Regions from separate parts of the Streptomyces sp. SCA2-17 genome, predicted to be linked through region 3. Evidence: riboswitches for the same ligand, from Rfam matches in the RefSeq annotation. Region 3 holds a riboswitch; each other region holds the start of a gene.
The links. Region 3 has a riboswitch for cobalamin ahead of PS271_RS07280 (SCO2321 family membrane protein). Riboswitches for the same ligand answer to the same signal wherever they lie in the genome.
Positions count from the first base shown of each region.

Region 1: it holds a riboswitch for cobalamin, as region 3 does, so the genes downstream of both, metE (5-methyltetrahydropteroyltriglutamate--homocysteine S-methyltransferase) here and PS271_RS07280 (SCO2321 family membrane protein) in region 3, are expected to answer to the same signal.
Region 2: it holds a riboswitch for cobalamin, as region 3 does, so the genes downstream of both, PS271_RS05305 (cobalamin biosynthesis protein) here and PS271_RS07280 (SCO2321 family membrane protein) in region 3, are expected to answer to the same signal.

Region 1 is NZ_CP117521.1:108,686-111,950, forward strand. Features, by position in the region: gene PS271_RS00500 (hypothetical protein) at 1-44, opposite strand, end outside; gene PS271_RS00505 (hypothetical protein) at 145-501, opposite strand; gene PS271_RS00510 (hypothetical protein) at 719-1,111, shown strand; cobalamin riboswitch at 1,152-1,361, shown strand; gene metE (5-methyltetrahydropteroyltriglutamate--homocysteine S-methyltransferase) at 1,544-3,265, shown strand, end outside.
Region 2 is NZ_CP117521.1:1,187,841-1,191,105, reverse strand. Features, by position in the region: gene PS271_RS05310 (cobyric acid synthase) at 1-419, opposite strand, end outside; gene PS271_RS05305 (cobalamin biosynthesis protein) at 449-1,414, opposite strand; cobalamin riboswitch at 1,543-1,663, opposite strand; gene PS271_RS05300 (hypothetical protein) at 1,846-2,079, opposite strand; gene PS271_RS05295 (inorganic phosphate transporter) at 2,099-3,265, opposite strand, start outside.
Region 3 is NZ_CP117521.1:1,633,832-1,637,096, reverse strand. Features, by position in the region: gene PS271_RS07285 (SCO2322 family protein) at 1-560, opposite strand, end outside; gene PS271_RS07280 (SCO2321 family membrane protein) at 557-1,834, opposite strand; cobalamin riboswitch at 2,021-2,174, opposite strand; gene PS271_RS07275 (aldehyde dehydrogenase) at 2,437-3,265, shown strand, end outside.

The DNA of each region.
Region 1 (3,265 bases), 1.5 Mb from region 3:
GCGCGCAGATAGGCGCTCAGGACGCGCGCGGGATCGAGGGGCATGACGTCTCTCTGCTTCTCGTGCCTGTGGTGTGAGGGAAGTTCCGGGCGTGCCGGACGCGACGGCCCGTCCCGTACGGGGCGGGACGGGCGGGGGTTCCTCTCAGCAGCGCAGGACGTCGTTGCGCGCGTGGCCCGCGGTGGCCGCGGGGCCTTCGGGTGCCGGCGGTGTCAGCCGGCAGCCGGATGCCCATGGGGATCCGGATCCCTCGGAGTCCTGTGAGGAGGGCAGGCACGTGCGCCTGCCGGGAGAGGCCTGGACGCGGGGCGTGCGGTTGTCCGCGACGCAGTCGTCCGCACTGGCGAACTCCACGGACACGGGGCTCTCTTCCGGGCCGGAGCCCAGGGCCAGCACCGTGCCGCTGCCTCCGGAGAAGAGCAGCAGGACGGAGACCAGCACGGCCACGGCGGCCCGCAACGCGGACTGCGAGGGCGGCGGTGCGGGGCTCCACAGGGTCATGCACCAAGCGTAATCAGTCAATTACTTTGGGCGCATTCCACCGTTCGGGTGAGGGCGCGGGAGCCGGGACGGCATCTCCCGGCGGGAACGGGGCACCTGGCCCGTATGGTCGCACAGCCCGCGGCACGGAACCCGGGTGCGCCGTACGGTCGGAGCAGGGCTTCCCCTCGCACGGCGGCGGCCCCCGGTCACGGCAACGACGGCGGAGGAGGAGCAGGTGACGGATGCCCGGGAGAGTGCGGACCACGTCAGCGTGCATCTGACGGACTGCGGCCATCAGGACGCGGGTGCCGTCTTCGGCGTCCTGGAGGCCGTCTTCCCCGAAGCGGGACCGCCGCGCAGCGAGACCAGCCCGGGCGCGCCCGGCGCGGGCCCCATGATCTGGTGCATGACCGTCGACACCCGCACGCGGCGGGGCGAGGGCGCGGCAGAGCCGGGGCGGGCTCCCCTGTCGGGCACGGTCACGGCCGACCTGTTCGGGGCCGCCGACCCGGTCCGCCAGGTCAAGGAAGAACTGGAGCGCGCCTTCGCCGCCGAGCACCGCGGTCACGTCTCCGGCGAGCACGAAATGGAGCTGCGGCTGCGCCTGGCCACGCGAACCGGCTCGTGAGGCGCGCCACTTCACTCTTCCGTGACCCTGCCCCGCAGCCTAGAGTGACGGTGCAGCTGGTTCGCCCTGCTCGCCAGGCAGGCGCGTCGCAAGAGGGAACCCGGTGGGAATCCGGGACTGCCCCGCAGCGGTGAGCGGGAACGACCGCCGTCATACGCACTGGATCCGCAAGGGTCCGGGAAGCGACGGCCATTAGGTGCCATGTGGCGTGCCCGCGAGTCCGAAGACCTGCCGACTGCCCGTGCGCTGCCGAGCGCACGGAGATCCCGGTGACCTCGAGGGCGGGTCGGCGCACACATCAGGCGGGCACGACGCGGCGGCGCAATGGCGACCGCACCGCGGCAGGCAGTGTCCCGTCAGGTCTGCCGTTCCTTCGCGCCTTCCGCCCGTCCCGGGGTCATGGACGCACGCACGCTCGCGAAGGAGAGTTCCGTGACCAGCAAGTCCGCAGCCGCGGCAGCACAGGCCACCGTCCACGGCTATCCCCGGCAGGGGCAGGGCCGTGAACTGAAGAAGGCGATCGAGGGGTACTGGAAGGGCCGCGTCACGGCCGGTGCCCTGCGGGACACGGCCGCTGCACTGCGCCGTACGAACTGGCAGCAGCTGGCCGGGGCCGGTGTGCACGAAGTGCCCACCGGAGACTTCTCGTTCTACGACCACGTCCTGGACACCAGTGTGATGGTCGGGGCGATTCCCGCGCGGCACCGCGCGGCCGTCGACGCCGACGCCCTGGACGGCTACTTCGCCATGGCCCGTGGCACGCAGGAGGTGGCACCGCTTGAGATGACCAAGTGGTTCGACACCAACTACCACTATCTGGTCCCCGAACTCGGCCCCGACACGGTCTTCTCCGCGGACTCCACCAAGCAGGTCGCGGAGCTGAAGGAGGCTCTGGCGCTGGGCCTGACGGCCCGTCCGGTGCTCGTCGGCCCCGTCACGTACCTGCTGCTGGCCAAGCCCGCGCCGGGCGTCGCCCCGGGCTTCGAGCCGCTCACCCTCCTCGACCGGCTGCTGCCGGTGTACGCCGAGGTGCTCGCCGACCTGCGGGCCGCGGGCGCCGCGTGGGTGCAGCTCGACGAGCCCGCCCTGGTCCAGGACCGCTCCCCCGCCGAGCTGAACGCCGCCGCCCGCGCCTACCGCGATCTGGGCGGCCGCACCGACCGGCCCAAGCTGCTGGTCGCCTCCTACTTCGACCGGCTCGGCGAGGCCCTCCCGGTCCTCGCCAAGGCGCCGGTCGAGGGCCTCGCCCTGGACTTCACCGGCCCCGCCGCCGCCAACCTCGGCGACCTCGCGGCCGCGGGCGGGCTGCCCGGCAAGCGCCTCCTCGCCGGCGTCGTCAACGGCCGCAACGTGTGGATCAACGACTTCGAGAAGTCCCTGTCCGTGCTCGGCACGCTCCTCGGCCTCGCCGACCGGGTCGACGTCTCCTCGTCCTGCTCCCTGCTGCACGTGCCGCTCGACGCGGCGGCCGAGCGGGACATCGACCCGCAGATCGCCCGCTGGCTCGCCTTCGCCCGCCAGAAGACCACCGAGGTGGTCACGCTGGCCCGCGGCCTGGCGCAGGGCCCCGACACCATCGCGGCCGCCCTGGCCGCCAACCGCGCCGACCTGGCCTCGCGGGCCGGCTCGGCCATCACCCGCGACCCGGCCGTCCGCTCCCGCGCCGCCGCCGTCACCGGGTCCGACGGCCGCCGCTCGCAGCCGTACGAGCAGCGGGCCGCCGCCCAGCGGGCCCACCTCGGCCTGCCCCTGCTGCCGGTCACCACGATCGGCTCCTTCCCGCAGACGAGCGAGCTGCGCACCGCCCGCGCCGACCTGCGCGCCGGGCGGATCGACACCGCGGCGTACGAGGAGCGCATCAAGGCCGAGATCCGCGAGGTCATCTCCTACCAGGAGAAGGCGGGCATCGACGTCCTCGTGCACGGCGAGCCCGAGCGCAACGACATGGTGCAGTACTTCGCCGAGCAGCTGACGGGCTATCTGGCCACGCAGCACGGCTGGGTCCAGTCGTACGGCACGCGCTACGTCCGCCCGCCGATCCTCGCCGGGGACATCTCCCGCCCGGAGCCGATGACCGTCCGCTGGACCCAGTACGCCCAGTCGGTGGCCGGCAAGCCCGTCAAGGGCATGCTGACCGGCCCGGTGACCATGCTG
Region 2 (3,265 bases), 450 kb from region 3:
TCGGCCGGGCTGCCCGCGCCCTCGCAGATCACCGCGTCGTGCGTGCGCCGCAGCTCCTCCAGGCACTCGGTCACCGTGCCGAACAACTGCTCCTGGCGGCCCGCGTGGTAGCCGCGGGCACTCAGCTCGCCGACCGGCTTGCCCATCAGGACGACCTGGCTGCTGCGGTCCCCGCCGGGCTTCAGCAGGACGGGGTTCATGAGCGCGCTCGGCTCCACGCGGGCCGCGGCCGCCTGCATGGCCTGCGCGCGGCCTATCTCCGCGCCCTCGCGCGTCACGAACGAGTTGAGCGACATGTTCTGCGCCTTGAACGGCGCGACCTTGACGCCCTTGCGGACCAGCCAGCGGCAGATGCCGGCCGTCACCACGCTCTTGCCCGCGTCCGAGGTGGTGCCGGCCACCAGCAGGCCCCCGCCCAGCGGGCCCCCGGGCCCGCTCCTGTCAGCCGTCACCGGTTCCTCCTTGCCGTCGTCAACAGGCTGCCCACTGTGCGGGCCGCCACCGCCGTCCCCAGGGCCAGCAGCGACACGCGGCGCGAGAGGCGTACCGCGCGCTCGATGTCGTCCGTCCGCACGGGGCGGTTCTCCGCGCCCAGGACGGGGCGGTGCTCGACCCGGCCCGCGTACGCGAGCGTGCCGCCCAGCCGCACGCCGAGCGCCCCCGCGAACGCCGCCTCCACGGGGCCCGCGTTGGGGCTCGGGTGACGGGAAGCGTCGCGCCGGGCCACGCGCCAGGCGCCGCGCCGGTCCGGGCCCGCGAGGACGGTGAGGGCGGCGGTCAGGCGGGCGCCGGGCCAGCCGGCCACGTCGTCCAGGCGGGCCGAGGCCCAGCCGAAGCGGCGGTAACGGGCCGACTTGTGGCCGACCATGGCGTCCAGGGTGTTCACGGCCCGGAACGCCACCAGGCCGGGCACGCCGCCGAACGCGCCCCACACGAGGGCGCCGACGACGGCGTCCGAGGTGTTCTCGGCCACCGACTCCACGACGGCGCGGGCGATCTGCTGACCGTCCAGCGCCTGCGGGTCGCGGCCGCACAGGTGCGGCAGGCGCTCGCGGGCGACGTCCACGTCACCGGCGGCGAGCGCGCCCCCGATGGCGCGCGCCTCGCGGCCCAGCGATGTGCCGCCGAGCACGGCCCAGGTGGCGGCGGCGGTCAGCGCGACCTCGGCGGTACGGGAACGGGAGGCGCGTACGGTACGGGCCAGCAGCGCGGCGCCGGCGGCAGCGCCCCCGGCGCACACCAGCGTGTGCAGGGCGCCGCGGCCGCGGTCGTCGCGCCACAGGCGCTGCTCCACGGCGAGCGCGGCGCGGCCGAACGCGGCGACGGGGTGGCCGCGGCGGGGGTCGCCCAGGACGCGGTCACCGAGGAAGCCGAGGGCGGCGCCGCACGCGAAACCGATCGGGTCGGCACGCATCGGCTCAGACCGCCGTCACGCCTCGGCGGGGGAAGAGGGTGCTGCGGGGCGTTCGGTGGCGGGCGCCGGGCATGACGATGTGTCCTCACTCAGGGTCCGCGCCCTGGCTCGACGTGACCGGCGACCAGAGTCTCCTGGCTCCCGGATCCGCGTCCGCCCCGGCCTTCCGGCTCGCCGCCGTGGCCATGGTGTGGGGAGACGCTCCCCGGTGACAGTGGCGGGACCGCGCCGGATTCGCACCGGCTTCCTCTGCTGTCGCCGTTTGGCTCCGGAAGTCCACCATGCGCCGCGGGCGCCGTCAACTCATGTCTGACCTGGCCCGACGCGGACGCCTCCGGCGGGAGTTCTGTTGCGCGGCAACGGAATTGCCCCTGGGCACGCGAACGGCCGGGCCCCCTCGGGGGCCCGGCCGTCGTCGTCGGAGCGTGCGCTTACGCCACGATCAAGTAGATGCCGTAGCCCACGGCCGCCGCGCACAGGGCGAAGCACGCGTACGCGCCGGAGCGCGCGAGCGCCCCCGCGCCCGTACCCGCGGCCGCGTCCGCCGAGGCCCCCGTGCGGGGCGCCGTGCCCATGATGCCGAGGGTGAAGATGCCCACCAGGCCGACCGTCACCACGAGGCTGACGCCGAAGACCTGGCCGAGAGCTGCCCAGTCGATGTGCATGCTGTGTCTTCCTTATGCCTTAGCTCGCCGCGGCGGCGGCAGGAGCCCGCCCGGCCTCGGGGGAGGGGGAGGCCGCGGAGGCCAGGGGCCCGGCCGGCGGCGGGGCGACGGCCTGCAGGGCCGCGGTGACGACACCGGCCGGCTCGGCGCCGGCGACGGCGTCGCGCGCGTCCAGGTCGTCGTGGGTGACGGGCTTGCGGCGCGAGGCCAGCCAGATCGCGGCGGAGACGCCCAGGCCGAGGACGGCGACCGCGCCGACGCCCCAGTCGCCCTGGTCGGCGAGGAGGGCCGCGCCGCCGGCGACGAGGCCGGCCGCGGGCAGGGTCAGGCCCCAGGCCATGACCATGCGCCCGGCGGTGGACCAGCGCACGACGCCGCCCTTGCGGCCGAGGCCGGCGCCCATGATCGAGCCGGAGCAGACCTGGGTGGTGGAGAGCGCGAAGCCGATGTGCGAGGAGGCGAGGATCACGGTCGCGGCGCCGGTCTGGGCGGCGAAGCCCTGCGCGGGCTTGATGTCGGTGAGGCCCTTGCCGAGGGTCTGGATGATGCGCCAGCCGCCCAGGTACGTGCCGAGGGCGATGGCCAGGCCGGCCGAGACGATGACCCACATCGGCGGGTCGGAGTGCGGCGCGACGACGCCGCCGGCGACGAGCGCGAGGGTGATCACGCCCATCGTCTTCTGGGCGTCGTTGGTGCCGTGGGCGAGGGAGACCAGGGCGGCCGAGGCGATCTGCCCGGCGCGGTAGCCCTTGGCGGTGTCGCGCTCGTCGCGGCCGCGGGCGAGCCGGTAGGTGAGCCGGGTCGCGCACCAGGCGGCGAGGCCGGCCACGATCGGCGCGGCGACGGCGGGGATGAGGACCTTCATGACGACCTTGTCGGCATTGACCGCGTCGAAGCCGACGGAGACGATCGTCGCGCCGATGAGACCGCCGAAGAGGGCGTGCGAGGAGCTGGAGGGCAGACCGGCGAGCCAGGTCAGCAGGTTCCAGACGATCGCGCCGACCAGGCCCGCGAAGATGACCTCCGGTCTGATGCCCGCGCTCTCATCGATGATTCCCCCGGAGATCGTCTTGGCGACCTCCACGGACAGGAATGCGCCGACGAGGTTCAGCACGGCCGACATCGCCACTGCCACCTTGGGCTTGAGGGCCCCGGTGGAGATGGTGGTGGCCATGGCGTTGGCCGT
Region 3 (3,265 bases):
GGCTGCGCGCTCGCCCCGTCCTTCTTCGCCCCGCTCGCCTGCTCGCCGCAGCCCGTCCGCGGGTAGCCGGCGATGGCGCACAGCAGGGCGGAGGAGTCGTAGCGCAGCGGCTTCGCGACGGCGGCCAGCGCCTCGCCCGCGGTCGCGTCCTCGCCCACCTGGGCGCAGGCCGAGCGGGCCGCGGGCGGCGTCTCGCCGTCGGGCGCGTCCGCGGGCGTGCCGAAGTCGAGGACGACGGCGACGCGCTTCGCCCCGTCCTTGGCGGCCGTACGGTCGCAGACCTCCCCGAAGCCGGCCGCGGCGCGCGGCTTCGCGGCGTCGGCGGAGTCCGCGCTGACCGCGAACCGGAACCCGATCACGTCCCCGTCGCCGGGCCGCGCCGTGCCCGGTCCCTGCGTCGCGTACGCCCACTGGCCGCCGGAGCTCTGCCAGAACGACCAGTACCGGTAGCCGGCGGCCTGCGCCGGGGCGGCACCGAGGAGCGTGACGAGGGCAGCGACGAGTACGGCGGCGAGCGCGGTGACGACCGCGCCGCCGCGCACCGCGACGGCCCGCGTCACAGCTGCCGCTGCTTCTTCTTGCGGCCGCTGATCAGGAAGCCGATGCCGGCGCCGAAGGCCAGGCCGACGCCGACGATCCACCACACGTTGATCGTGACGGAGTCGTCCTTCTTCTCCTCGTCCTCCTTGCCCATGCCGCCCGTCGCGTGCTTCTCCGGGGCCGGGCCGGTGGCGTTCAGCTGGTCCACGAGGTTCGCGCCCGCGAAGTCGCGCGGGTCGCCGCCCGCGGCACGCGTGGCGAGGATCAGCTTGGCGAGCCGGCCGGGCTGGCCCTTGGCCCACTCGGCCGTGCCGCTCTCCTTGGACCGGAGCCACTTCAGGGGCTTCTCGGCGGCGGCGCGGTGGCCGCCCGCGGCCAGGGCGAGGGCGGCGTCGGCGGTGTTGCCCTGGTCGGGCTTGGCGGGGGCGCCGGGCATGGACGGCAGCAGGTAGCCGCCGTTCTTGTCCATGGTGGCCACGAGGTAGCCGTCCACGGCACCGGCGGCCGCGGCGGCGTCCTTCGGCCTGGCCTTCTCGTCGCCGGCCGGGCACTCCAGCGCCTTGACGGGCTGGTCGGCGTCCTTCTTCAGGGGCTCGAAGAGGAAGCCCTTGCCGAGCGTGGCGAGTGCGGCGGCGGCGCTGGCGAGGTTGTCGGCGCGCAGCCCCTTGTCGTCCTTCAGGTACGCGAACGCGCCGCGTTCGCCCTCCTTCGCGTCGCAGCCGAGCTGGAAGGTCAGCAGCGTCTCGATGGGGTTCTTGCCGTTCTTGACGGCGTCCTTGGCCGGGTCCTGGCCGGCCGCCGCGAACGCGCCGAGCGCGATGGAGGTGGAGTTGGCGTCGCTGGGGCTGCCGGCCTGGTAGCCCCAGCCGCCGTCGTCGTTCTGGTGGGCCTTGAGCCAGTCCAGGCCCTTCTTGACGGCGTCCGCGCGCCCGCCCGCGGCCGCGAGGCCCTGCACGGCCGCGGCGGTGGCGTCCGTGAACTCGTCCTTCTTCGGGTCGCACGCCTTGGCCGTGTCCGCCCGGTAGCCGGGGAAGCCACCGTCCTCGCACTGCTGGCCCGCGAGCCAGTCGACCGCCGGCTTGGCCGGGGTGACGCCCATGGCGTTCTGCGCCATGAAGGCCAGGGACTGCCGGAAGACACCGTCGAACTTCGGGTCGGCCGTGCCGTAGAGCCCCGGCGCCGGGGACGGTGAACCGTCGGCGAAGGCGGCGGGGGCCGCGGCCGCGCCCAGGACGGCGGCGGTGGCCAGGGCCGCGGCGCCGCGGCGCGCGTGGACGGCGAGGGAGGGGGCCATGGGGTCGAGCCTCTCGGTGGGTGTCACTGCGGGGGCGGGGACGGGGGCGTGGGCCGGCCGACGGGTCCGCGGCCGCGCACCGCCGCCTCCCCGCGCGGCCGCGCGCGGTGGCACCGGGCTCGGCTCCGCATACCTCGGCGGTGCCGGTGGAACGGGCGGCACCGCCGAGGCGGTACGACCGGTTCCGGAAGCCTGCCGCCTGGACCGGGTGGTCCGGCTCGTACGGTCGCCGGGCGGCGGGCCGTAGTCACGGTTGCGGGTCAGCGCCGGATTTGCACCGGCTTCCCCCGTTCCGAGGCGGGATGAAGTTGTCACGGACACTTTAACCGGCCGGGTTGAAGATCAACGGTCCGGCGGACTGTTGCCCGCCGCCGGGCGGGCTGCTAAGTGTCTGATGCCGAGTCTCTGATGCTGCGTCAGTTCTTTGGTTACGGCGCGCAGGACTCCGCACACCCGCGGGAGGCATCCGGATCATGAACCAGCACGGGAACGGACCGGTCGTGAACCAGCAGGGGAACGGGCCGGCCGTGAACCAGCGGCACGGGAACGGGGCGGCCGGGCACGGACCGGTCGAATACGGACAGCTCTTCATCGGCGGCGCCATGGCCGACCCGCTCGGCCGCGCCGTCATCGACGTCGTCTCGCCGCACACCGAGGAGGTCATCGGCCGCGTCCCGCACGCCTCGCGCGAGGACGTCGACCGGGCCGTCGCCGCGGCCCGCACGGCCTTCGACTCCGGCGTCTGGGCCGACCGGCCCCTCGCCGAGCGCATCGAGGTCGTCACCCGCATCAAGGACGGCATCGCCGCCCGGCACGAGGAGATCGCCCGGGTCGTCTCCGCCCAGAACGGCTCCCCGTACTCCTGGAGCGTCCTCGCCCAGGCCCTCGGCGCGATGATGGTGTGGGACTGCGCCATAGCCGTCGCCCGCGGCCTGCCCTACGAGGAGCGGCGGGCCGGCGCCCTCGGGCCGCTGCTGGTGCGGCGCGAGCCCGTCGGCGTCGTCGCGGCCGTCGTGCCGTGGAACGTCCCGCAGCTCGTGACGGCCGCCAAGCTCGCGCCCGCGCTGCTCACGGGCTGCTCGGTGGTGCTCAAGCCGTCGCCGGAGACGCCCCTGGACGCGTACCTCCTCGCGGAGATCGTCACGGAGGCGGGCCTGCCGGAGGGCGTCCTGTCGATCCTGCCCGCCGGCCGGGAGGTCAGCGAGTACCTCGTCGGGCACCCCGGCGTCGACAAGGTGGCGTTCACCGGCTCGGTCGCGGCGGGCAAGCGCGTCATGGAGGTCGCGGCGCGCCACCTCACCCGCGTCACCCTGGAGCTCGGCGGCAAGTCCGCGGCGATCGTCCTGCCGGACGCCGACCTGGAGGCGGCCGTCGCCGGCATCGCCCCCACGGCCTGGATGAACAACGGCCAGGCGTGCGTCGCCCAGACCC